DNA from 3 places in the Nocardia sp. bgisy134 genome. Region 1 is predicted to be linked to each of the others. Evidence: riboswitches for the same ligand, from Rfam matches in the RefSeq annotation. Region 1 holds a riboswitch; each other region holds the start of a gene.

Region 1 (7,089 bases):
GGGCTGCGAGTGCACGTCGTCGGGCGTGCCGACGACGTGCGAGTCACCGGTCAGAGCGTGCTCGACGAGCACCACATTGTCCAGGGCGGGGGAGAGTTCGCCCCACCGCTGCACCGCGAGGTGCACGTCCGGGATCACCGTGCCGCTTTCCAGCCGCACGTCCCCGATGGCGATCACGCCCGGCCGACCGTCCGGCGGTGGCAGCAGGTCGACACCGGACGCCGGGCGGGCGGGGCTCTGATCGGTGCTCACGGTCACGTCGTCGCCGCCGTGAATCCGGCGCGCAGATCGGCCAGAATGTCGTCGATTCCCTCGATGCCGACGGCGAGACGGACCAGTCCCGGGGTGACGCCGGAGGCCAGTTGCTGCTCGGGCGTCAGCTGGGAGTGCGTAGTCGAGGCCGGGTGGATCACGAGAGAACGCACATCCCCGATGTTAGCGACGTGGCTGTGCAGGACTAATGCGTCCACGAACTTCTTGCCCGCGTCGACGCCGCCGCGCAGTTCGAAGGAGACGATCGCGCCGGTCCCCTTCGGCGCCAGCCGCTTGGCCCGCTCGTGCCACGGCGAGTCGGGCAGCCCCGCGTAGAAGACGGATTCGACGGCGGGGTGCTCGGCCAGGAATTCGGCGACCGCCTGCGCGTTGGCGACGTGGCGCTCGACGCGCAGGCTGAGCGTCTCGATGCCCTGCGCGATGAGGAAGGCGTTGAACGGCGAGACCGCCGCGCCCAGATCGCGAAGCAGCTGCACGCGGGCCTTCAGCGCGTACGCGGGTGCGCCGAGATCGGCGAAGACCGCGCCGTGGTAGCTGGGGTCCGGGGTGGTGAAGCCGGGGAAGCGGGACTCGCCGTTGTCGTCGCGGACGGTCCAATCGAAGGCGCCACCGTCGACGATCACGCCCGCGACAGCGGTGCCGTGCCCGCCCAGGTACTTCGTGGCCGAATGCACCACGATGTCGGCGCCGTGCGACAGCGGCTGGATCAGGTACGGGGTGGCGACCGTGTTGTCCACGATGAGCGGGATCCCGGCGGCGTGCGCGACCTCGGCGATGCCGGGGATGTCGAACACGGCGCTGCTCGGGTTGGCGATGGTCTCGCCGAAGAACGCCTTGGTGTTGGGCCGGATCGCGGCGCGCCACTGCTCGAGATCGTCCGGGTCCTCGACGAACGAGACCTCGATGCCGAGCTTGGGCAGCGAGTAGCGGAACAGGTTGTAGGTGCCGCCGTAGAGGTGCGGGCTGGACACGATGTGGTCGCCCGCGGCGGCCAGGTTCAGGATCGCGTAGGTCTCGGCGGCCTGCCCTGAGGACAGCAGGAGTGCCGCGACGCCGCCTTCCAGAGCGGCGATGCGCTGCTCGACCACGTCCTGGGTCGGGTTCATGATCCGGGTGTAGATGTTGCCCGGTTCGGCGAGCCCGAACAGCGCGGCCGCGTGGTCGGTGTCGCGGAAGGCGTAGGAGGTGGTCTGGTAGATCGGCAGCGCGCGGGCGCCGGTGCTCTGATCGGGGGCTTGGCCCGCGTGGATCTGCTTGGTCTCGAAGGACCACAGGGCAGGATCGAACTCGGCCGCGACGGGGTCGGTCATGTCATGCTCCACAAGAGTTGTTCGCCGGAACTAACGAGATCGGGAATGCGGTCTATCCACAACAACACAATTTCCGGGAACCTCCTGACAGCGCGCTTGCCCTCGACCGTCGAGGGCCCGGTCATCACCCGGAGCACCCCACCGCTGCTGGAGGGTTGCCGTCCAGCGAGCCGGGGCTTGGCGCTGGCACTCATGACCTGACGGACATGGTAGCTGGCGGGCGGTCAATGACCGAAATTCGTAGCCGATCTCACTTCGCCGATTCGGCAGGCGGTTCGGTGCAGACCCGCATGAACTCCGCGTACGCGTCGAGCAAGGTCTCCTTCGACGCACGCACCGCGGTGGCCGGATCGCCGTCCATGATCAGCGCATCGTGCGCGTCCATCGCCAAATGGCACAGCATCTGCCAGGTGGAGACGATCAGCCGGACGGAAAGCGCCCCCTGCGTGGTGTCGAGGCGCTCGGCCAGCACGGCGGTGATGGCGTCGGATTTGTTGTCGGCGAACTCCAGCGCGCGGCTGTTGACCGAAGGGCAGTCGCGCGCGATCCGCTGCATCTGCTGAAACCTGCGGAACGAGACCGGCGAGTTCTCGGTGGCAGCGTCATCGATCACCCGCAGGTAGGCATTGCACAGCGCGCGCAGTTCGTTGCCGCCACACGGCTCTTCTCGCAACTTGTCGGCAACCATTTCGCCGAAGTCGAGGACGGGCGCGAGGACGATGTCCTCCTTCGTCTCGAAGTAGCGGTTCACGGTGCGTGGCGAGACGTCGGCCGCGTTGGCGATCTGCTCGACCGTTGTCGCGTCGAAGCCCTGGGCCTCGCAGAGCTCCAGCGCGATGCTCGTGATCCGCATCCTGGTCTGCTGCTTCTTGCGCTCGCGCAGGCCGATCGGGCGTTCTCGCATCGCGGTATCGCCGCATCCTCGGTTCGCAGGCGCGGCGTTGTCCCCGGTCACGGCGGGATTGCCGACCGTGTCCGGACTCGGCGTCGGTGATTCGAGCATCTCCCCACTGTAACGCAGATCCCACATCAACTGTCCTATCCAGGCAAATGTCTGACTGCGACATTTTTCTATTGACGCCAAATGTCGGCCGATGACAGGATTGCTGCCACGCCACTTCGGACGATTGAGGAGACAAAGTGAGCGAGACTTCGACAGCCGTGCACGTGCCGGAGGGCCGGCGCGACTCGGCCCGCTGGCTGGCATTGGGGGTGATCGGTCTGGCCCAGCTGATGGTGGTCCTCGACGCGACCATCGTGACGATCGCGCTGCCATTCGCGCAACGTGACCTGGGCATCAGCGAGGGCGACAAGCAATGGGCCCTCACCGCGTACACACTGATCTTCGGCGGACTGCTGCTGCTCGGCGGCCGTCTGGCCGACTTTCTCGGCCGCCGCCTGATCTTCATGGTCGGCCTGGTCGGCTTCGCCGCCGCGTCGGCGCTCGCGGGTCTGGCGCAGAACGGCGCTCAGCTCTTCGCGGGCCGGGGACTTCAGGGCGCCTTCGCCGCACTGCTCGCACCCGCGGCGCTCGCGCTGGTCTCGGTGACCTTCACCGAGGCGAAGGAACGGGCCCGGGCCTTCGCGGTGTTCGCGGGCATCTCCGCGGGCGGCGCGGCCATCGGGCTGATCGCGGGCGGCGCGCTCACCGAATACGCGTCCTGGCGGTGGACCCTGCTGGTCAACACCCCGATCGCGATCATCGCGCTGGTCGGCGCGCTCGCGTTCGTGATCAAGGACGTGCCCGTCGCCCGGACCGGCGGCTACGACGTGCCCGGCGCCGTCACCGTGACGGCAGGCCTGATCGCCATCGTGTACGGCTTCAGCCGCGCCGCCGAGCACGGCTGGACCTCGGGCGGCACCCTCGGGCTGCTCGCGGCCGGGCTCGCGCTGCTGATCGCGTTCGTCGTGATCGAGCGTCGTTCCTCGAATCCGCTGTTGCCGCTGCGCATTCCCGGGGAGACCAACCGCGGCGGCGCGCTGCTCGCCGCGTTGCTCATCCCCATCGCGATGTTCGCGATGTTCCTGTTCCTGAGCTTCTACTTCCAGGTCACGCTCGGCTACTCGCCGCTGAAGGCCGGTGTCGCGTTCCTGCCGTTCCCCGCGGGCATCGCGATCTCAGCGGGCGTCACCAGCGCGTTGCTGCCGAAGCTCGGGCCGCGGCCGCTGATGGTGGTGGGCGCCGCGCTCGGCGTGGTCGGGCTGATCTGGCTCGCGCAGCTGAGCTACGGCGACAGCTATGCCGCGGGCGTGCTGCCCGCCCAGCTGCTGATCGCGCTCGGCATGGGTCCGCTGTTCGTCGGGATGCAGGCGGTCGCGCTGCACCGGGTGGACGAGGCCGACGCCGGTGTCGCGAGCGCGTTGCTCAACGCGGCCCAGCAGGTCGGCGGCGCGGTCGGCACCGCGCTGCTCACCACGATCTCGGTGCAGGCGGCGAAGGATTACTTCGCCGACAACCCGACCGTCAGCGACCTGGCCGCCCGCGCCGCCATCCACAGCTACGACGTCGCGTTCTACGTCGGTGCGGGTTTCTTCCTCGCCGCGATCCCGGTGATCGCGCTGATGATCAAGGCCGGACCGGAGCACTTCGCCGAGGACGCGGAGGAGGGCGCTCGGATTCCGATCGCGGTCTGATTCGGACCGGGCATAGCCCGCGCATCGGATCCTCGCAGATCCGGTGCGCGGGCGGTGTCGCCTCCGGCGGTCGTCCAGTTCCCGCCCAGGTCGGAGTGGTCGATCGCCCCGGGATGACATTATGGAGAAAGTGGTTGGGGTCACAGGGGGGCTACTCGTCGGTAACTCGGCGCGTCGTCCGCACAGTGGGCCCTCCCCGCACGGTGAGATCGTCGGCAGCAGTACGCTTGTCTTGCTTGCACCACACGTCCCGCAAACAACGCGGTACATATACGTTGTCTGTTGAACAGCTGGGGTCCGCTCACAAGCGTCTTCGCCTGGCCGTGCAATAAGGGCACCATCCTAGGAGGACACGAAGATCCATGTCCAAGATCAAGGTTGAAGGCGCCGTCGTCGAACTCGACGGTGATGAGATGACCCGGATCATCTGGCAGTTCATCAAGGACAAGCTGATCCACCCGTACCTCGACGTGAACCTCGAGTACTACGACCTGGGCATCGAATACCGGGACAAGACAGACGACCAGGTCACCATCGACGCGGCCAACGCCATCAAGAAGCACGGCGTCGGCGTGAAGTGTGCCACGATCACGCCGGACGAGGCCCGCGTCGAGGAGTTCGGCCTCAAGAAGATGTGGCGCTCGCCCAACGGCACCATTCGCAACATTCTCGGCGGCACCATCTTCCGCGCGCCGATCATCATCTCCAATGTTCCGCGACTGGTTCCCGGCTGGACCAAGCCGATCATCATCGGCCGCCACGCCTTCGGCGACCAGTACCGCGCCACCGACTTCAAGGTCTTCGAGGCGGGCACCGTCACCCTCACCTTCACCCCCGAGGACGGCAGCGAGCCGATCGTGCACGAGGTCGTGAAGATGCCGGAGGACGGCGGCGTCATCATGGGCATGTACAACTTCAAGAAGTCCATCGAAGACTTCGCGCGGGCGTCGTTCAACTACGGCCTGCAGCAGAACTACCCGGTGTACATGTCGACGAAGAACACCATCCTGAAGGCCTACGACGGCATGTTCAAGGACACCTTCCAGGAGGTCTTCGACGCCGAGTTCAAGAGCCAGTTCGATGCGGCGGGCCTGACCTACGAGCACCGTCTCATCGACGACATGGTCGCCTCCTCCATGAAGTGGGAGGGCGGCTACGTCTGGGCCTGCAAGAACTACGACGGCGACGTGCAGTCCGACACCGTGGCCCAGGGCTTCGGTTCGCTGGGTCTGATGACCTCGGTGCTGCTCACCCCGGACGGCCAGACCTGTGAGGCCGAGGCCGCGCACGGCACCGTCACCCGGCACTACCGCCAGCACCAGCAGGGCAAGCCGACCTCGACCAACCCGATCGCGTCGATCTTCGCCTGGACCCGCGGGCTCGAGCACCGCGGCAAGCTGGACAACACCCCCGAGGTGATCGGCTTCGCGCAGACCCTCGAGGACGTCGTCATCAAGACCGTCGAGGGCGGCCAGATGACCAAGGACCTCGCGCTGCTCGTCGGCGGCGACCAGGGTTACCTGACCACCGAGGAGTTCCTCGGCGCGCTCGACGCGAATCTGGCTCGCGCGCTGCGCTGAGTCCACACCGGGGGCCGGGCGTGATCCGTCCGACCCCGACCGGCGCTGGGACTTCCCAGCGCCGGGGGTTGAACCGGGCACCCGCCCACCTCGCGGTGAACGGGTGCCCGACGTGTATCCGGGAACGCCGCGGCGGATCCCGATGACGCCGGTGCGGCCGTCGCGTGCGGCACGCCGTGTGTGTCGGTCGAGTGCCGATGCGCCGCGGTCCATTCGCGCGGCGTGCTCAGCTCCCGGAAGACGCCGGTGTGTCGACCAGTCCGGCGAATGCCCTGGTGAAGCTGGCCGTTCCGTGCCCGCGTTCGACCTCGGCGTCGAACAGGCGCTGCAATGGATCGAGCAGATCCGTTGCCACGCCTTGGTTTCGGCTGGTGGTGCGGATGTCGACGAGCCCGGTTGCGTTGACCGCGAGATCGGAGAAGTTCACCGGGAACTCCCGCGAGTCGATCTCGGCGGCCAGCGTCGGCAGCATGTCGAGCAGCGCGCGCAACCAGGGCACCAGGAACGTATCGGTGAAGTCCACCGCGGAGACCTGCTCGGTGTGCACCATCGCCGTCGCCTGGAAGAACCCGCCGAACAGGCCGTACATCCCGCCGAGCACCGCCATGTCGTGCAGCGCCGCGAGGCCCGCGTCGGTCCCCACGTACCTCGTCGCGCCCAGTTCCCTGACGACGTCCGCGAATTCGGCCTCGGCGTCGGCCGCGCCGCTGTAGACGAGCAGCGTATCGGGTGTGCCCACTGTCTGCGGGACGCCGAAGATGCCGCCGTCCAGCAAGCGCGCGCCGTGCTCGGCGAGCCGGTCGGCCAGCTCGCGCGCGGTGTCGGGCCTGCCGGTGGCGACGTTCAGTACCGTGCGTCCGTTCAGCGCCGAGCCCAGCGGGGCCAGTTGGTCTCCGGCGGCCGCGGTGTCGGCGAGCACGGTGACGATCAGTTCGCCCGCCGCGACCGCGTCCGCGACGTTGTCGGCGCGCCGTGCGCCCAGCTCGTCGAGGTGAATCGCCTTGCCCGGCGTGCGATTCCACACCGTGGTCGGGTGCCCGTTGCGCAGGAAGACCTCGGCGATCGCCGTGCCCATCCGTCCGAGACCCAGCACGGTGACCGATGCCTTGCTCATGATTCCTCCGTCGTGTCGTTCTGTCGGGTGGGCGCCCGCCGACCAGTCTTCGCGCTCGGGTCGCCGAGACGTGAGTGGCAGAACTGACGCCGATCGAACTATTCCTGCCATACTCGAGGAATGAGCGAGCGAATCATGTGCCAGCGCGCAGAGCGAACGCCGAAGCCGAGCGTCAGCG
Region 2 (7,089 bases), on a different contig from region 1:
GCCCGATGTCCCGGATCGACCGACGCGGCGCGCGCCACGCACCCGGGTGCGGGTAGCCGCGGCCGTGCTGCTCGCGGCGCTGTTGGCTCCGGCGCTGGCCGGGTGCCTGCGGGTGCAGGCATCGATGGGCGTGTCGTCCAACGATCGGGTGTCCGGGCGGATCGTGGCCGCCGTGGTGCCCGCGGGGCCCGACGACAAGGGACCGCAGCTCAAAGCGCCCGAGACGCTGGCGGCGAAGATCCGCGTCGAGCCTTACAGCCAGGACGGGTACGTGGGCAGCAAGGTCTTCTTCGAGGACCTCTCCTTCGGCGAGGTGCAGCAGCTCGGCATGCTGTCCGAGCAGACGCAGGGCATGTTCCAGCTGCAATTCCAGCGCAGCGGCGACCTGGTCAGCCTGAACGGGCGCGTCGACCTGAAATCCGTTCCGCCGCACGGCTCCGACGTGCAGTTCACCGTCGCCTTCCCGGCCAGGGTGGCCAAGACCAACGGCAACCGCGAAGGCGATTCCACCGTCTCGTGGAAGCTGCCGCCGGGCGATGTGTCCACGGTGCGCGCCGAGGTGAGCTATGCCGACCCGAACACCCGCTCCTTCGCGGGCTGGGCGGGCATCGTCGGCGGCATCACCCTCGCGGTCGCGGCGATCGTCGCCGCCATGGCGTACATGGACCGCAACCCGGCCGCGCCCGAGGTGCCCGAGCACCAGTTCTCCTGGCGGCGTTGGTGGCAGTCGGTCAAGCAGTTGCGCTGAGCGGACGGGTGGGTGCGGCCGTCGCGCTCGCGGGATGCGGAATCGCGGCGGTCAATCGGTTCTCGATGCCGCGCCTGGACGCGGAAGCCGCAGCGGCCGAACCGGTCACCGTCTGCGTGCCCGCTCGTGACGAGGCGCAGCGGCTGCCCGCGCTGATCGCCGACCTGCGCGCCCAGACCGGGGTGCCGGACCTGCGGGTGCTGATCCTCGACGACGGCTCCACCGACGACACGGCGGCCGTCGCCAGCGCAGCGATCGCGGGCGATCCCCGATTCGAGGTGATCCGCTCGGAATCCGATCCGCCGCCGGGCTGGACCGGCAAGGCCGCGGCGTGCGCCCGCCTCGCCGAACTCGCCGACGCGCCGATCCTGGTCTTCCTCGACGCCGATGTGCGGCTGGCCCCGCGAGCCGTCGCGGCGGCGGCGCGCGCGGTCCGCGATCGGCGCGCGGCCTTGATCTCCCCGTGGCCCGCCCAGCGGGCCGAGACCGTCGCCGAGGCGCTCGTGCAGCCGCTGCTCTGCTGGTCCTGGGCGTCGACGCTGCCGATCGTGCTGGGCAACCGCGGCCACCGCCCCTCGACGGCCGTCGCCTGCGGCCAGTTCCTCGCCTTCGACACCGACGCCTACCGCGCCGTCGGCGGTCACGCCGCGGTAGCGGGCAGCCCCACCGAGGATCTCGACATCGCCCGCGCCCTGCGCCGCGCGGGTCGCACCACCCATCTCGTCGCCGCGGGACCGCTCGCGCGCACCCGCATGTATCGCGGCGCGGACGAGGTCGAGGCGGGCTACACACGCTGGCTCTGGTCCGCCTACGGCGGTTCCGGCTCGGCCGCCGCGGCCGTGGGAACGGTACTGGCCCTTGGCTATTGGTTTCCCCCGCTGGCCGCACTTCTCGGCAGCGGAGCGACGCGCCGGGCCGGAGCGCTCGGCTACGCCGCCGCCGTCACCGGCCGCCTGCTGGCCCGCTCGCTCGAATCCGGTGGCCCCCTCCGTCTTTCCGACGTATGCGCGGCGGCGGCGCACCCCTTCTCCATCGCCGCGTACCAGCGCCTCGTCCTGCGATCGCATCGCGCCCGACGCCGGGGCGCGCTGCGCTGGAAGGGCCGCGCGCTGGTCGACGCGGGCTGAACACACGACACCGGCCCGGTCCGAGGACCGAGCCGGTGTCCGGTGAACAGGTGTGCCGCCAGGCTTTACGGCACCGAGGTGATGCCGACCGTCGGCAGGAAGAAGCAGGTGCGATCGCCGTTGTCGACGCTGCCGAAGACCGCGGCGAGGACGGTGCCCTTGCCGGTGTCGACGGGGACCGCGCGGATACCGCCGACGGGAAGGGCGGCGAAGAAGAAGTCCTGGATGGCGCGTTCGGTCTGCGCGCGCAGCTCGACGGGGACCGCGGCGGGGACCATGGTGCGGAAGATGTCGGCGAGCGGGCCCATCTGGGTGATGCCGCTGCGTCCGTTGCTCACGTTCAGCCAGGCCACCTGCATGCCCGCGGTGTTGCGGCTCTCCGCGCCGAGGCCGTAGGGCACGAAGGTGAACATGGTCTGACCGGACTTCACCGCCGTGAGATCCAGGCCGGGAATGGAGACGGTGGTCTTGGGCCAGGGGCCCGGCATCGCACCGGCAACGGCGGGCACCATACCGAAAGTGCTGCCGTTGCCGCAGAAGGCGGCGGCGGTCGGATACAGGAACGGCTCCATGCCGAAGCCGCGCAGCGCCTCGACGGTGGACTGATAGGCGCCGAGCAGATCGCCGGGCGCGGCTGCCTGCTGTTTGCCGGGCAGTTCGGCCGAGGCCGCAGGGGCGGCGGGCGCGGGGGCGGGCGCCGCCACGGCGGGGGCGCAAACGCCGAAGGCCAGCGCGACCGAGCCGGTCGCGGCGGCGGTGAGAGTGGTGAAGCGGCGCAACAAAGTCACAGCGGTGCTCCTCATCGTCGGCACGGTGAGGACACCGTACTCCGGCAAACTCGCTCAGCAGCCGTTTCACGAATTGGCAAGCTTTCGGCGCGTCGGCTTGCGTTGGGGTGTTGGCTTGCGCTGGGGTGTCGGCTTGCGCTGGAGCGTTGGCTTGCGCTGGAGGCGTCGCGACGACAAGCGCTTCGCGGTATCCGGTGCGGGAACCGCCGACCGCGCAAATGATCACACTCCGCGATGCGCGGCGAAAGGGCTGTGCTCACCCTGATTTCTAACCTTGTCCGGCTCCGGCCCTGATCCGCATGATGATTCGGCTCGACCCCTGCTGCACCCGGAGCGGACCGGGGTCCGCAACACCATCCAGAGCGACTGAGAGACCTGGCTCGCCGACGTCGCAGCAACCCCCCGGCCACCGGGTGCGGGTGCTTCCGCCAGGAACGATGGAGGACCGAATGATCTGCCCCCGCAGTGGCGCCCGCCGGACGCGACACCCCGACACGACCTGCCGTCCCACCCCAGCCAGCTGTTCGCGCTGACGCGCCAGACCTTGCACCCGTCGCTGGCCGGGTGACGACCCGACCAGCGCCAGGCGCGGTCGTCTGAGATCTTCCGAAGGGCCCGAACATGAGTGCGTCTCTCGCACCCGACGCCGCCGCGGCGTCCGACGCCGAACCACCCGGCTCCACACCCGGCCACACCACCGCACAGCGCAGCGTCACGGCACAGCCAGACGTCATCGCACAGCGCGACGCGACCGCACAGCCAAACGTCACCGCACAGCGCGACGCCACCGCGAAACTCGACGCCACACAACTCGACGACGCAGAGCTCACCGACGCACAGCTCGCCGACGCGGTGGCCGACGCCGCCACGGCGACACCCGACACCGCGGCGTCGACCGGTGACCGCGTCGCGCAACTCAGCGCCGATTCCGACCGCGCACAGACCGCTCCCACAGTCGCGCGCACCCGCCATCCGTGGCGCTGGGTGGTCAGCGCGGTCGCTCTGGTCCTGCTCGTCCAGTTCGTGCACGGCTTGGTCACCAACCCCGGCTGGGACTGGCCGACGTTCGCGAAATACTTCACCGCGCAGTCGGTTCTGACCGCACTGCGGGTGACCCTGGAACTGACCCTGTGGGGCACCGCGCTCGGCTTCCTGATCGGCACCCTGCTCGCGGTGGCGCGGCTGTCGAACAATCCGGTGCTGCAGGTGATCGCGTGGGTCTACATCTGGGCATTCCGCTCGATCCCGATGATCGTGCAGCTGCTGTTCTGGTTCAACATCGCCTACCTGTATCAGACTCTCTCGCTGGGCATCCCGTTCGGACCGTCGTTCCTCACCTTCGAAGTCAACGGCGTGATCAGCGGATTCACCGCCGCCGTGATCGGTCTCGCGCTGCACCAGGCCGCGTACTCGGCCGAGATCATCCGCGCCGGGCTCATCTCGGTCGATCCCGGCCAGCTGGAAGCGGCGGCGGCGCTGGGCATTCCGCGCCTGCGACAGTTCCGCACCATCGTGGCGCCGCAGGCGATGCGCTCGATCGTGCCGAACGCGACCAACGAGGTGATCAGCCTGTTCAAGGGCACCTCGATCGTCTCGGTGATGGCGATCGCGGAGCTGTTCTACCAGGTCCAGGTGATCTACGGCCGCAACGGCCGGGTGGTGCCGCTGCTCATGGTCGCCACGGTCTGGTACATCGTGCTGACCACGATTCTCATGGTGGCGCAGTACTACATCGAGCGCCACTACGCCAAGGGCGCGCAGCGCACCCTGCCGCCGACGCCATGGCGGAAGCTGCGTCAGCGAGTCCGCGAGATCGCCGAGTCCGGTTCCGCCGCGCCGCGGGGAGCGACCCGATGACCGCGCTGGAGACGCCCGCCGTGCAGGTCAACGGCGTGCGGAAGTCGTTCGGGTGCACCGAGATCCTGCACGGCATCGACCTGACGGTGCGCGCGGGCGAGGTGGTGGCCGTAATCGGGCCGTCCGGATCGGGCAAGTCGACCCTGCTGCGGGTGCTAAACCACCTGGAGCCGGTCGACGCGGGCACCGTGCACATCGACGGCGAGCTGATCGGTTACCGCCTGCGGCGCAACGTCTTGCATCCGCTCTCGGACCGCGACGTCCGCAAGCAGCGTTCCCGCATCGGTTTCGTCTTCCAGCAGTTCAACCTCTTTCCGCATCTCACGGTGCTGGAGAACGTCACCCTCGCGCCGCTCACCGCCCAGCGCAGGGACCGCGCCGAGGTCGAGCGCGAGGCGAAGGCGCTGCTGGAGCGGGTCGGCATCGACGAACTGGCCGACGCCTATCCGCGCAGGCTGTCCGGCGGGCAGCAGCAGCGGGTGGCGATCGCCAGGGCGCTGGCCGTGCGGCCCAGGGTGATCCTGTTCGACGAGCCGACCTCGGCGCTGGACCCCGAGCTGGTCGGCGAGGTGCTCGACGTGATCCGCGATCTGGCCGACGACGGCACCGCGCTGGTGATCGTCTCGCACGAGATCGGTTTCGCCCGTGAGGTCGCCGACACGGTCGTGTTCCTCGACGCGGGCGTGATCGTCGAACAGGGCCCGCCCGGCGAGGTCCTGGACAACCCCCGGCATCCGCGCACCCGCGCTTTTCTTTCCCGAGTCCGTTGAGCGTCTTCGCGCTCGGTCCGGCCGGCGCTCCCGCGCCGGGTCCGCCGAGCGCCCCGACGCTCCCAGTCACGAACAGGTTCCCGATGAAGCTCTCCGCCCTGGTCGGCGCACTCGCCGCGGCCGCACTGCTGGTCACCGCGTGCGGCACCGACCCCGACGAAGACCTGCAGGTCTCCTCCGACGGCACGGTCGCGTTCGACCTGTCGCCCGAGCAGTCCGGGCGCATCCGCGCGGACAAGGTCGGCGCCATCGCCGCCGAGGTCCCGCAGGCCATCCGCGACCGCGGCACCCTCGTGGTGACCGGCGCGTCCGGCACCGCGCCGCCGCTGCGCTTCTACGCCACCGACGACAGGACGGTGGCCGGCTCCGAGGTCGACTTCGCCTCGCTGGTCGCCGACATCCTCGGATTGAAACTGGTGGCCGGCGTGGCCGACTGGTCGCAGAACTTCGTGCGCGTCGATTCGGGCGAGGTGGACGCGTTCATCTCGAACGTGACCGTCACCGAGGAGCGTAAGGAGAAGTACGACTTCGCCACCTACCGCCACGACAACGTCGCGCTGGAAGTGCCCGCGAAAAGCGATCTGCGATACCAGGACCGCAAGAGCCTGGCGGGCAAGCGAATCGGCGTCGGCACCGGAACCAACCAGGAACAGCTGCTGGTGAAGTGGAACGAGCAGAACCGCGCCGAGGGACTGCCCGCGATCGAGATCGCCTACTACGACAAGACCAGCGATTACTACCTGGCGCTCGCCTCGCAGCGGCTCGACGGCTATCTCGGCCCGAATCCGACGGCGATCTACCACGTGAGCACGGCGAACCAGACCAAGATCGTGGCGACCTTCTCCGGCGCGGGCGAGGCGCTGCAGGGCGAGATCGGGGTGCTGACCAAGAAGAACAACGGGCTGATCGGCGCGGTGCAGAAGGCGCTGCGGCACGCCATCGAGTCCGGGCTCTATCAGCGGGTCATCGACCGCTGGGGACTCCAGACCGAGGCCGTCACCGAATCGCGGATCAATCCGCCCGGCCTGCCGAAGCAGCGGTGATCCGATGCCGTACGGAATATCGACGATCCGCAGGGCGCACTGGATCGCCCAGGACGACCCGCTGGCCGCGCCGCTGCTCGCCGAGCTGGCGCTCGAGTACAGCAGCCGCTACGGCCGCACCCCGGGTGAGGTGCACTCCGATCTGCGCGGGTATCCGGCCGCGCACTTCGCGCCGCCCGAGGGCGGGCTGCTCGTGGTGACCCAGGACGGAGAACCGGTGGCGGGCGGCGCTTTCCAGCAGCTGGACGCGACCACCGCTGAGCTCAAACGGATCTGGACCGCCCGCGAGCACCGCAGGCAGGGTCTCGGCCGGTTCGTGCTGGAGCGGTTGGAGACCGAGATCGCCGACCGCGGTTACCGGCGTATCCACCTGACCACCGGACCGCGCCAGCCGGAGGCGGTCGGCCTGTACCTGGCGGCCGGGTACACCGCGCTCTACGATCCCGCGCTGCCCGCGGAAGAGGTCGGGCCGCACTCGTTCGAGAAGTTCCTCGACCTCGGCGCATGGGAGGCGACGGCATGAAGTTCCTGTTGTTCACGCTGGTGACGCGGGTGCCGGATCCGCGGACGGGCGTGGTGCCGGAGACCAGGGAGCGCTTGCGGTCCGTGGTCGAGCAGGCCAGGCTCGCCGAGGATCTCGGGTACGACGGTTTCGCCGTCGGCGAGCGTCACGAGGATCCGTTCCTGTCCGCGGCGCCGCCGGTGCTCCTGTCCCACATCGCGGCCGTGACCTCGCGCATCACGCTGTTCACCGCG
Region 3 (7,089 bases), on a different contig from region 1:
CAGGCGCCGTGCCGCCAGGCCAGCCACATCTCCTCGCAGGAGGCGTCGAAGGCGACCGAGAGACCGGCGAGCACCCGGTCGCCGGGCCCGATCGGCGCGTCCCGCAGGAACAGTCGCGCCTCGGCGTCGACGAAGGCGGCGGCGCTGCGGTGGGTGATCGCCACGCCCTTCGGAGTGCCGGTGGAGCCGGAGGTGAAGATGATCCAGGCGTCGTCTTCGGGGCTGGGTGGCGCGATATCGGATTGCTTTGCGGTGGTAGTTGTTTCGGTGCCGGAGCGAATACCGTCGGCGGTGGCGACGGCGCTGACTCGCGCCTCGCCGAAGACCAGCCGGGCCCGCTCGTCGGGATCGTCGGCGTCGACGGGGACGTACGCCGCGCCCACCCACAGCACGGCCAGGATCGTGACGTAGAGATCGCTGCTGCCCGAGGGCATTCGGACGCCGACTCGGTCGCCGGCGCGCACGCCTGCCGCGGACAGCTCGGCCGCGCGGGCCTCGATCGCGGCGAGCAGTTCGCGATACGTGATCAGGATCTCGCCGTCGTCGAGGGCGTGCGCGTCGGGATGGGTGTGCGCGGTCGCCGTCAGGATGTCGACGAGAGTCCGCGGCGGGGGCGTTGCCGCGCCACGCAGCAGGGGGTCGGACTGCGACCTTCCGGTCGTCGGGCTCTCGCCCGCCGCGGCTTCTACCTGCGGCTGGAGCATCACGTCCGGCCCACCTCTCATAGACCTGCCTTGCATTTCCCGACGGTTGTTTCACATGAGGGTTACCGATTGGCAAACGCCACGGTGACCAACTGACCACGGTACCCGCGGTATCGGTGAATCCCCGGGCGCGGCAGCGGCGCGCGGTGTGCCTGCGATCGGCACGTCGCTAGGCCGCCGAGGCCGCGGTCCCGAGACCGAGCGCGGTCAGAATGCCCGCGCTGGCCTGCTCGAGCCGATCGCTGACCTTCGGGCTGCGCAAGAACGCCACCGCGCGGGAGGCGAGCAGGGCGAGCAGGATCATTTCGACGGCGGCGACGGTGCATTCGACCGCGCCGAGCGCGAGGGTGTTCAGGAACGTGACTTCGGTCATGAACTGGGGCAGCACGGCCAGGTAGAACAGGCCGACCTTGGGATTGAACAGACACGAGACGACGCCCGCCGTGAACGCCGAGCGAACCGTCGGCGCACCGGCTTTCGCGCCGCCTGCCGACGCGCCGGAATCGAGCTCGGCATCGGAGCGCGCCCGTCGCTTGCGCAACTCCACCAGCGTGCGAATTCCCAAGTACACCAAATAGATTCCGCCGACGACTTTCAGCGCGCGATATGCCGTCGCGGACTGCTCCAGCAGTGCGGCGACCCCCGCGGCCACCATCACCGCCCACACCAGGCCACCGAGCGCCGAACCCACCGCCGCGGCGATGCCGGGACGGGCGTCCACGATCGAAAAGCGTAGCACCAGAAACGAATCCGGCCCCGGCGTGAGCGACAGCAGGACGCACAAGCCGACGAAGCCGATCAGCAGGGAGGGCGTCACCCCTCGAGTGGAACGCAGTTCGCTGCCCGGCGCAACCGACTTTCGGCCGCGAAATCCGGCGGTTGACAGAGCGGCGGGCGGTCTGTCAGTCTCGGAACAGGTCACGAGTATCAGCGCAAAGCCCCGGCTAGCTGGTCGGCAACCCTCCTCCGCGGTGGGGTGCTCCGGGTGACGACCTGGCCGCCGTCCGACCGGGCGCGGCAAGCGCGGACTCGGCGAATCTCCCGATTGCGAGTCCCTGACCCGACGGGATCACGTGATGACTGCTGTTGTGGGCCAGACCTGTGCCGCCCTCGCCCGCGTGTCGGGTGACGACCTGCCGGTGCCGCTCGTCCAGGGCGGAACCCGCACCTACGCCAACTTCGACTACGCCGCCAGCGCGCCCGCGCTGGCCCCGGTCACCGACCGGATTCAGCGGCTGCTGCCTTACTACGCCAGCGTGCACCGCGGCGCGGGCTACGCCTCCCGCATCTCCACCGAGTGCTACGAGGCCGCGCGCGGTTCGGTCGCCCGTTTCCTCGACGCCGCCGACGATCAGGTGGTGGTGTTCACCCGCAACACCACCGACTCGCTGAACCTGCTCGCCGCGTGTGTGCCCGGTGACACGGTGGTGCTCGATATCGAGCATCACGCCAACTTCCTGCCCTGGACGCGAAACGGTCGCCGCGTGGTGCGCGCCGCCGACACCGTCGCCGAGACCATCCGGTCGCTGGTGGCCGAGCTGTGCAGCAAGCCCGCTGCGCTGCTGGCGGTCACCGGGGCGTCGAATGTCACCGGCGAGGTGCTGCCGCTGGAGCGGCTGGCCGACATCGCGCACCAGTGCGGCGCGCGCATTCTGGTCGACGCGGCCCAGCTCGCCCCCCACCGGCGAATCAGTCTGCGCGAAAAGGGGATCGACTACCTCGCCTTCTCGGGCCACAAGCTGTACGCCCCGTTCGGTGCGGGCGTGCTCGTCGGCCGCCGCGACTGGCTCGACAAGGCCGAGCCCTATCTCGCGGGCGGCGGCGCGGTCCGCGCGGTGAGCGCCGAGCGCACCGAGTGGGCGCCCGCGCCGCAACGCCACGAGGCGGGTTCGCCGAACGTGCTCGGCGTGGCCGCGCTCGCCGCCGCCTGCGACGCGCTCGCCGCGATCGGCCCGGAGACGCTGACCGCCCACGAGCGCCTGCTCGCCGACCGTCTGCGCGACGGATTGTGTGCCATCCCCGGCGTCGAGACGCTGCGCATCTGGTCCGACGGCCCCGACTCGGTCGGCATCGTGGCCTTCACCGTCGCCGGTTTCGCGCCCGGTCACGTCGCCGCCTATCTCTCGGCCGAGCACGCCATCGGCGTGCGCGACGGTCGCTTCTGCGCGCACCCGCTGCTCGCCCGCCTCGGCCTCGACGGCGCGCTGCGCGCCAGCATCGGCCTCGGCACCACCTCCGCCGACGTCGACCGCCTCGTCGCCGCCGTCGCCACCCTCGTCCACCACGGCCCCTCCTGGAACTACGCCCAGACCGACGGCCTCTGGAACCCCGACCCCGAAACCCGACCCTTCACCGCCGACCCCGCCACCGGCGCCGCCCCCTGCCTCGTCGCCTAGGGGCGCTGCGGCGCGGCTTCGCGGCCGGTTGGGAGCGGTCTCGGCGGGATAGTATCGGCGAGACCGTTTCCCGACCTGAGGTTGGCCGTTGAGCGAACGGAGTGAGCGAATCATGTGCCAGCGCGCTATGCGCATGCCGGAGCCGAGCGTCAGCGAGGCGCAGGCATGAGCAATCTGCCTGCGTGGGCGACCGATCCGGGTGCGTTGCTCATCACCGAGGCGGGCTACGACGCGCTGCCGGAGGATGTGCAGCGTCAGATCGAAGTGCTCGACGGTCATGTCATCTTCTGCCGCAGTGGCAGTTTCCAGCACAACAATGTGGCTCGGCGGCTGGCCAACGCTTTGGAGCGGGCGCGCCCGGCCGAACCGTGCACCGGAGTCGTCACCGATTTCGAGATGCACTACGTCAACGGCAGGCCGGGTAGTCCTGGGTTCTCCTTCCGCAGGCCCGATGTGGTACTGCACCGGTGCGTCGAGGAGGACCGCAAGCTCACCACCGCCGACGCGCTGCTGGTCGTCGAGGTCGTGTCACCGGGTTCGGAGTACACCGACACCGTCGACAAGCGGGCCGAGTACGCGCACGAGGGGATTCCGCTCTATCTGGTGGTGCACCTCGACGCCGAGCGTCGCGTGAAGATCGTTCAGGAGTACCGACTGGACTGGGCGAGTCGCACCTATCGGCTCGCCGAAACGCATCAGGACGCCTTGCGACTGACGGGTCCGTTCCCGATGGAGGTCGCGTTCAAGGAGTTGGACGGTGACTGAATCCGCTCAGTCCTCCAGCGAGGACGGGCGGTGGTAGCGGCCGTTGTAGTAGAGCAGCGGTGCGGCGGCCGGTTTTTCGTCGGTGTTGTCGTGGACCCGGGTGACCAGGCCGACGACGAAGGTGTGGTCGCCGATGGGGATGAGCTGCTGGACCAGGGCGCGGATCCAGATCGGGGTGCCGTGCAGGACGGGTTCGCCGGTGTCCAGGGTGGTCCACAGGGAGCGGTCGGTGAAGCGCTCCTCGGCGGAGCGGGCGAAGCGCTTGGCGATGTGCTGCTGGTGTTCGCCGAGGAAGTGGATGACCACCGAATCGGCGTCGAGCATCGCGGCCATGCTGGACGAGGTGTGCGCGATGTTGAACGACACCAGCGGCGGTTCCAGCGAGAGCGAGGCGAACGAGGTGGCGGTGAAGCCGACCGGTCCCTTCTCGGAGCAGAGCGTGACCACGGTGACACCCGCCGGGTAGTGGCGCATGGACGCGCGGTACTGCTCGGCGGTGATTCCGCTCAGATCGTCGGGGATCCGGACGCCGGTGGGCGGGGGCGGTGCTTCGGTCACATGACGAAGCTACGCCCGATCCGCCCGCGCCGGGCCGGGCAATTGTTGTTCGATTGCCGTTCGCCCGGGAAACCCGCAGGTCGCGGGAGGATGTGAGACTCAGTCCACATCGATGGGCAGGCCCGCGGTGATCCGGATCAGCTCGCGGAACGACGTGCGGAACAGCGTGTTCGGATGCCCGCCAGCCGCCCACACCTCCGGGTGCCTGGCCAGCGCATTGTCCACCCAGGTGGGCAGGTTCGCCGGATGCCCGACCGGCGCGACGCCGCCGAGAGGCTGTCCGGTCACCTGGCGCACCAATTCGGCGGACGCGCGGGTGAGCGTGCCTTCCAGCCGCGCGCCGGTCTGCTCCAGATCCACCTGGTGCGCGCCGGAGACCAGCAGCAGCACCGGGTCTTCGTCGAGCAGGAACACCAGCGATTTGATGATCGCGCCCACCTCGACTCCGAGGGCGCGCGCCGCGTCGGCGGCGGTGGGGGTGGGTGTCGGCTGGCTGAGGATGACGCCGTGATGGCCGCGCGCGATCAGTGTGTCCGCGACTCGGCAGGCGACCGGAGGTAGCTGGGCCCTGCTCATGGATCCAGGGTAAGCGGACCGGCGGCTCCGTTCCGGCCATGCGCGAATTCTCGACGGACTTCGTCCGGCCGTGGCCGGGGCGCGATTGCGGGCGGTACGCGGGGCCGGCGCATCGGTCAGTACTCCGGATAGCCCTCGGCGGGTCCGAGCATGGTGGTGATCCGCTCCCTCGTTATCCGCGCCAGCTCGGTGACGCAATGCGGATCGCCGGGCGAGATCCCCTCGTGGACAACGGCTTCCAGCGCGCGATCCAGATCGTCGGGGGAGAGCGCGAGCAGCTCGACGTCGGCCTTGGCCAGCAGCGCGTCCCGATCCGGATAGGGACGCGCGTCGGCGAGCGTGACCGCCCAGGTGACATTGCCGCAGCATTCGAACATGGCGTGTACGGCGCGATTGTGCGACAGGGTGTTGAAGCGGTCGAGGCCGATTCCATGATGCATCAGCATGATTGCCTCCCAACCCGGTGCGTTGGTTTGCTGACGTGACAATGATCCGCCTCTCTTCGAGGCGGGAACCAGTGCGATGCAGATGTTTTGCACAGGATTTACAGACCGCGCCGGGCCTCGTCCCACTGCCGCCGCGGATCCGCCGGAGCGGACGGGCGCGGAGCGTATACGCTGTACAAATGACTGATTGGCAGGCTTTCACCGTCGAGACCAAGGACCACGTCGCGCAGGTGACGCTGACCGGTCCCGGCAAAGGCAATGCGATGGGCCCGGACTTCTGGCGGGAACTTCCCGAGATCTTCCGCGAGCTCGACGCGGATCCCGAGGTGCGCGCCATCGTGCTCACCGGCTCGGGCAAGCACTTCTCCTACGGGCTCGACCTGCCCGCCATGGCGGGCACCTTCGGTCCGCTGCTCGCCGACAAGGCGCTGGCCGCCCCGCGCACCGATTTCCTCAAGGAGATCCGGCGGATGCAGGCTTCGGTCACCGCGGTGGCCGAGTGCACCAAGCCCGTCATCGCGGCGATCTCCGGCTGGTGCATCGGTGGCGGCCTCGACCTGATCGCGGCCGTCGACATCCGCCTGGCCAGCGCGGATGCCAAGTTCAGCCTGCGTGAGGCCAAGGTCGCGATCGTCGCCGACATCGGTTCGCTGCACCGGCTGCCCGGCATCATCGGCGAGGGGCACCTGCGCGAGCTCGCCTACACCGGCAAGGACATCGACGCCGCGCGCGCCGAGAAGATCGGCCTGGTCAACGAGGTGTTCCCGGATCAGGACGCGGTGCTGGACGCGGCGCACGCCATGGCCCGCGAGATCGCCGCCAACCCGCCGCTGGTGGTGCAGGGCGTGAAGGACGTGCTCGACCAGAAGCGCGCCTCGGAGGTGGCCGAGGGCCTGCGCTACGTGTCGGCGTGGAACGCGGCCTTCCTGCCCTCGGAGGACCTGACCGAGGCCATCCAGGCCGTCTTCGAGAAGCGCGATCCGCAGTTCAAGGGTCGCTGAAGCAGTTCGAAGGTCGCCGGCGTGACTCGAAGGTCGCCCGCGCCGGCAATTTCGTTTGCCCCGACCGTCCACGCACCGACATACTTGCGATAAACAACTAATTGATTGACGCAAGTAAAGGTGGCGGCGCGTGGACACGGACGACCTGTCGATCGACACCATCGCGGTGCAACTCACCCGGCTGCAGCGCATCCGGGACAGGACCGCCCTGCAGATCCATACCAAGGACGGCGTGGACCCTGCCGTGTTCGCGGTGCTGTTCCGGCTGCTCTGCGATGGCCCGATGCGCTCCGGCGCGCTGGCCGAGGCGGTGTACTCGGACGCGTCGACGATCAGCCGTCAGGTCGCCCAGCTGGTCGAGCGGGAGCTGGTCCGCAGGACGGCCGACCCCGCCGACGGACGCGCCACGGTGCTCGAGGTGACCGAGCGCGGCTGCGAGGTGGCCGAGCAGATCCGCAGGCGCCGCCACGACAATCTCACCCGTGTGATGGCCGAATGGACGCCGGAGAACCGGGCGCTGTTCGCGGGCCTGCTGAGCCAGTTCGTCGACGATTTCGAACGCGCGCGGCCCGCGATGGTCGCGAGCCTGCCGCACGTGGGCGCGAAGGTCAGTGGAACGGAGAACGATTCGTGACAGCGCCGA

Evidence for each region. A riboswitch is a leader RNA that binds a small molecule or an ion and turns the genes downstream of it on or off. The one in region 1 is predicted to bind S-adenosylmethionine.
Region 2: it holds a riboswitch for S-adenosylmethionine, as region 1 does, so the genes downstream of both, AC3ERS_RS03950 (amino acid ABC transporter permease) here and AC3ERS_RS06010 (bifunctional o-acetylhomoserine/o-acetylserine sulfhydrylase) in region 1, are expected to answer to the same signal.
Region 3: it holds a riboswitch for S-adenosylmethionine, as region 1 does, so the genes downstream of both, AC3ERS_RS14060 (aminotransferase class V-fold PLP-dependent enzyme) here and AC3ERS_RS06010 (bifunctional o-acetylhomoserine/o-acetylserine sulfhydrylase) in region 1, are expected to answer to the same signal.

Annotation. Positions count from the first base shown of each region.
Region 1 is NZ_JBYIRW010000002.1:547,981-555,069, forward strand. It holds gene metX (homoserine O-acetyltransferase MetX) at 1-252, opposite strand, end outside; gene AC3ERS_RS06010 (bifunctional o-acetylhomoserine/o-acetylserine sulfhydrylase) at 255-1,583, opposite strand; SAM riboswitch class IV at 1,671-1,781, opposite strand; gene AC3ERS_RS06015 (TetR/AcrR family transcriptional regulator) at 1,834-2,586, opposite strand; gene AC3ERS_RS06020 (MFS transporter) at 2,724-4,217, shown strand; gene AC3ERS_RS06025 (NADP-dependent isocitrate dehydrogenase) at 4,580-5,797, shown strand; gene AC3ERS_RS06030 (NAD(P)-dependent oxidoreductase) at 6,024-6,911, opposite strand.
Region 2 is NZ_JBYIRW010000001.1:881,247-888,335, reverse strand. It holds gene AC3ERS_RS03965 (LppM family (lipo)protein) at 1-748, shown strand, start outside; gene AC3ERS_RS03960 (glycosyltransferase family 2 protein) at 709-1,875, shown strand; gene AC3ERS_RS03955 (hypothetical protein) at 1,941-2,678, opposite strand; SAM riboswitch class I at 3,014-3,107, shown strand; gene AC3ERS_RS03950 (amino acid ABC transporter permease) at 3,516-4,520, shown strand; gene AC3ERS_RS03945 (amino acid ABC transporter ATP-binding protein) at 4,517-5,290, shown strand; gene AC3ERS_RS03940 (ABC transporter substrate-binding protein) at 5,374-6,333, shown strand; gene AC3ERS_RS03935 (GNAT family N-acetyltransferase) at 6,338-6,856, shown strand; gene AC3ERS_RS03930 (LLM class flavin-dependent oxidoreductase) at 6,853-7,089, shown strand, end outside.
Region 3 is NZ_JBYIRW010000006.1:300,012-307,100, reverse strand. It holds gene AC3ERS_RS14070 (Pls/PosA family non-ribosomal peptide synthetase) at 1-725, opposite strand, end outside; gene AC3ERS_RS14065 (LysE family translocator) at 874-1,521, opposite strand; SAM riboswitch class IV at 1,621-1,734, shown strand; gene AC3ERS_RS14060 (aminotransferase class V-fold PLP-dependent enzyme) at 1,781-3,100, shown strand; gene AC3ERS_RS14055 (Uma2 family endonuclease) at 3,266-3,865, shown strand; gene AC3ERS_RS14050 (flavin reductase family protein) at 3,872-4,339, opposite strand; gene AC3ERS_RS14045 (YbaK/EbsC family protein) at 4,523-4,999, opposite strand; gene AC3ERS_RS14040 (2-oxo-4-hydroxy-4-carboxy-5-ureidoimidazoline decarboxylase) at 5,116-5,445, opposite strand; gene AC3ERS_RS14035 (crotonase/enoyl-CoA hydratase family protein) at 5,625-6,446, shown strand; gene AC3ERS_RS14030 (MarR family winged helix-turn-helix transcriptional regulator) at 6,577-7,080, shown strand.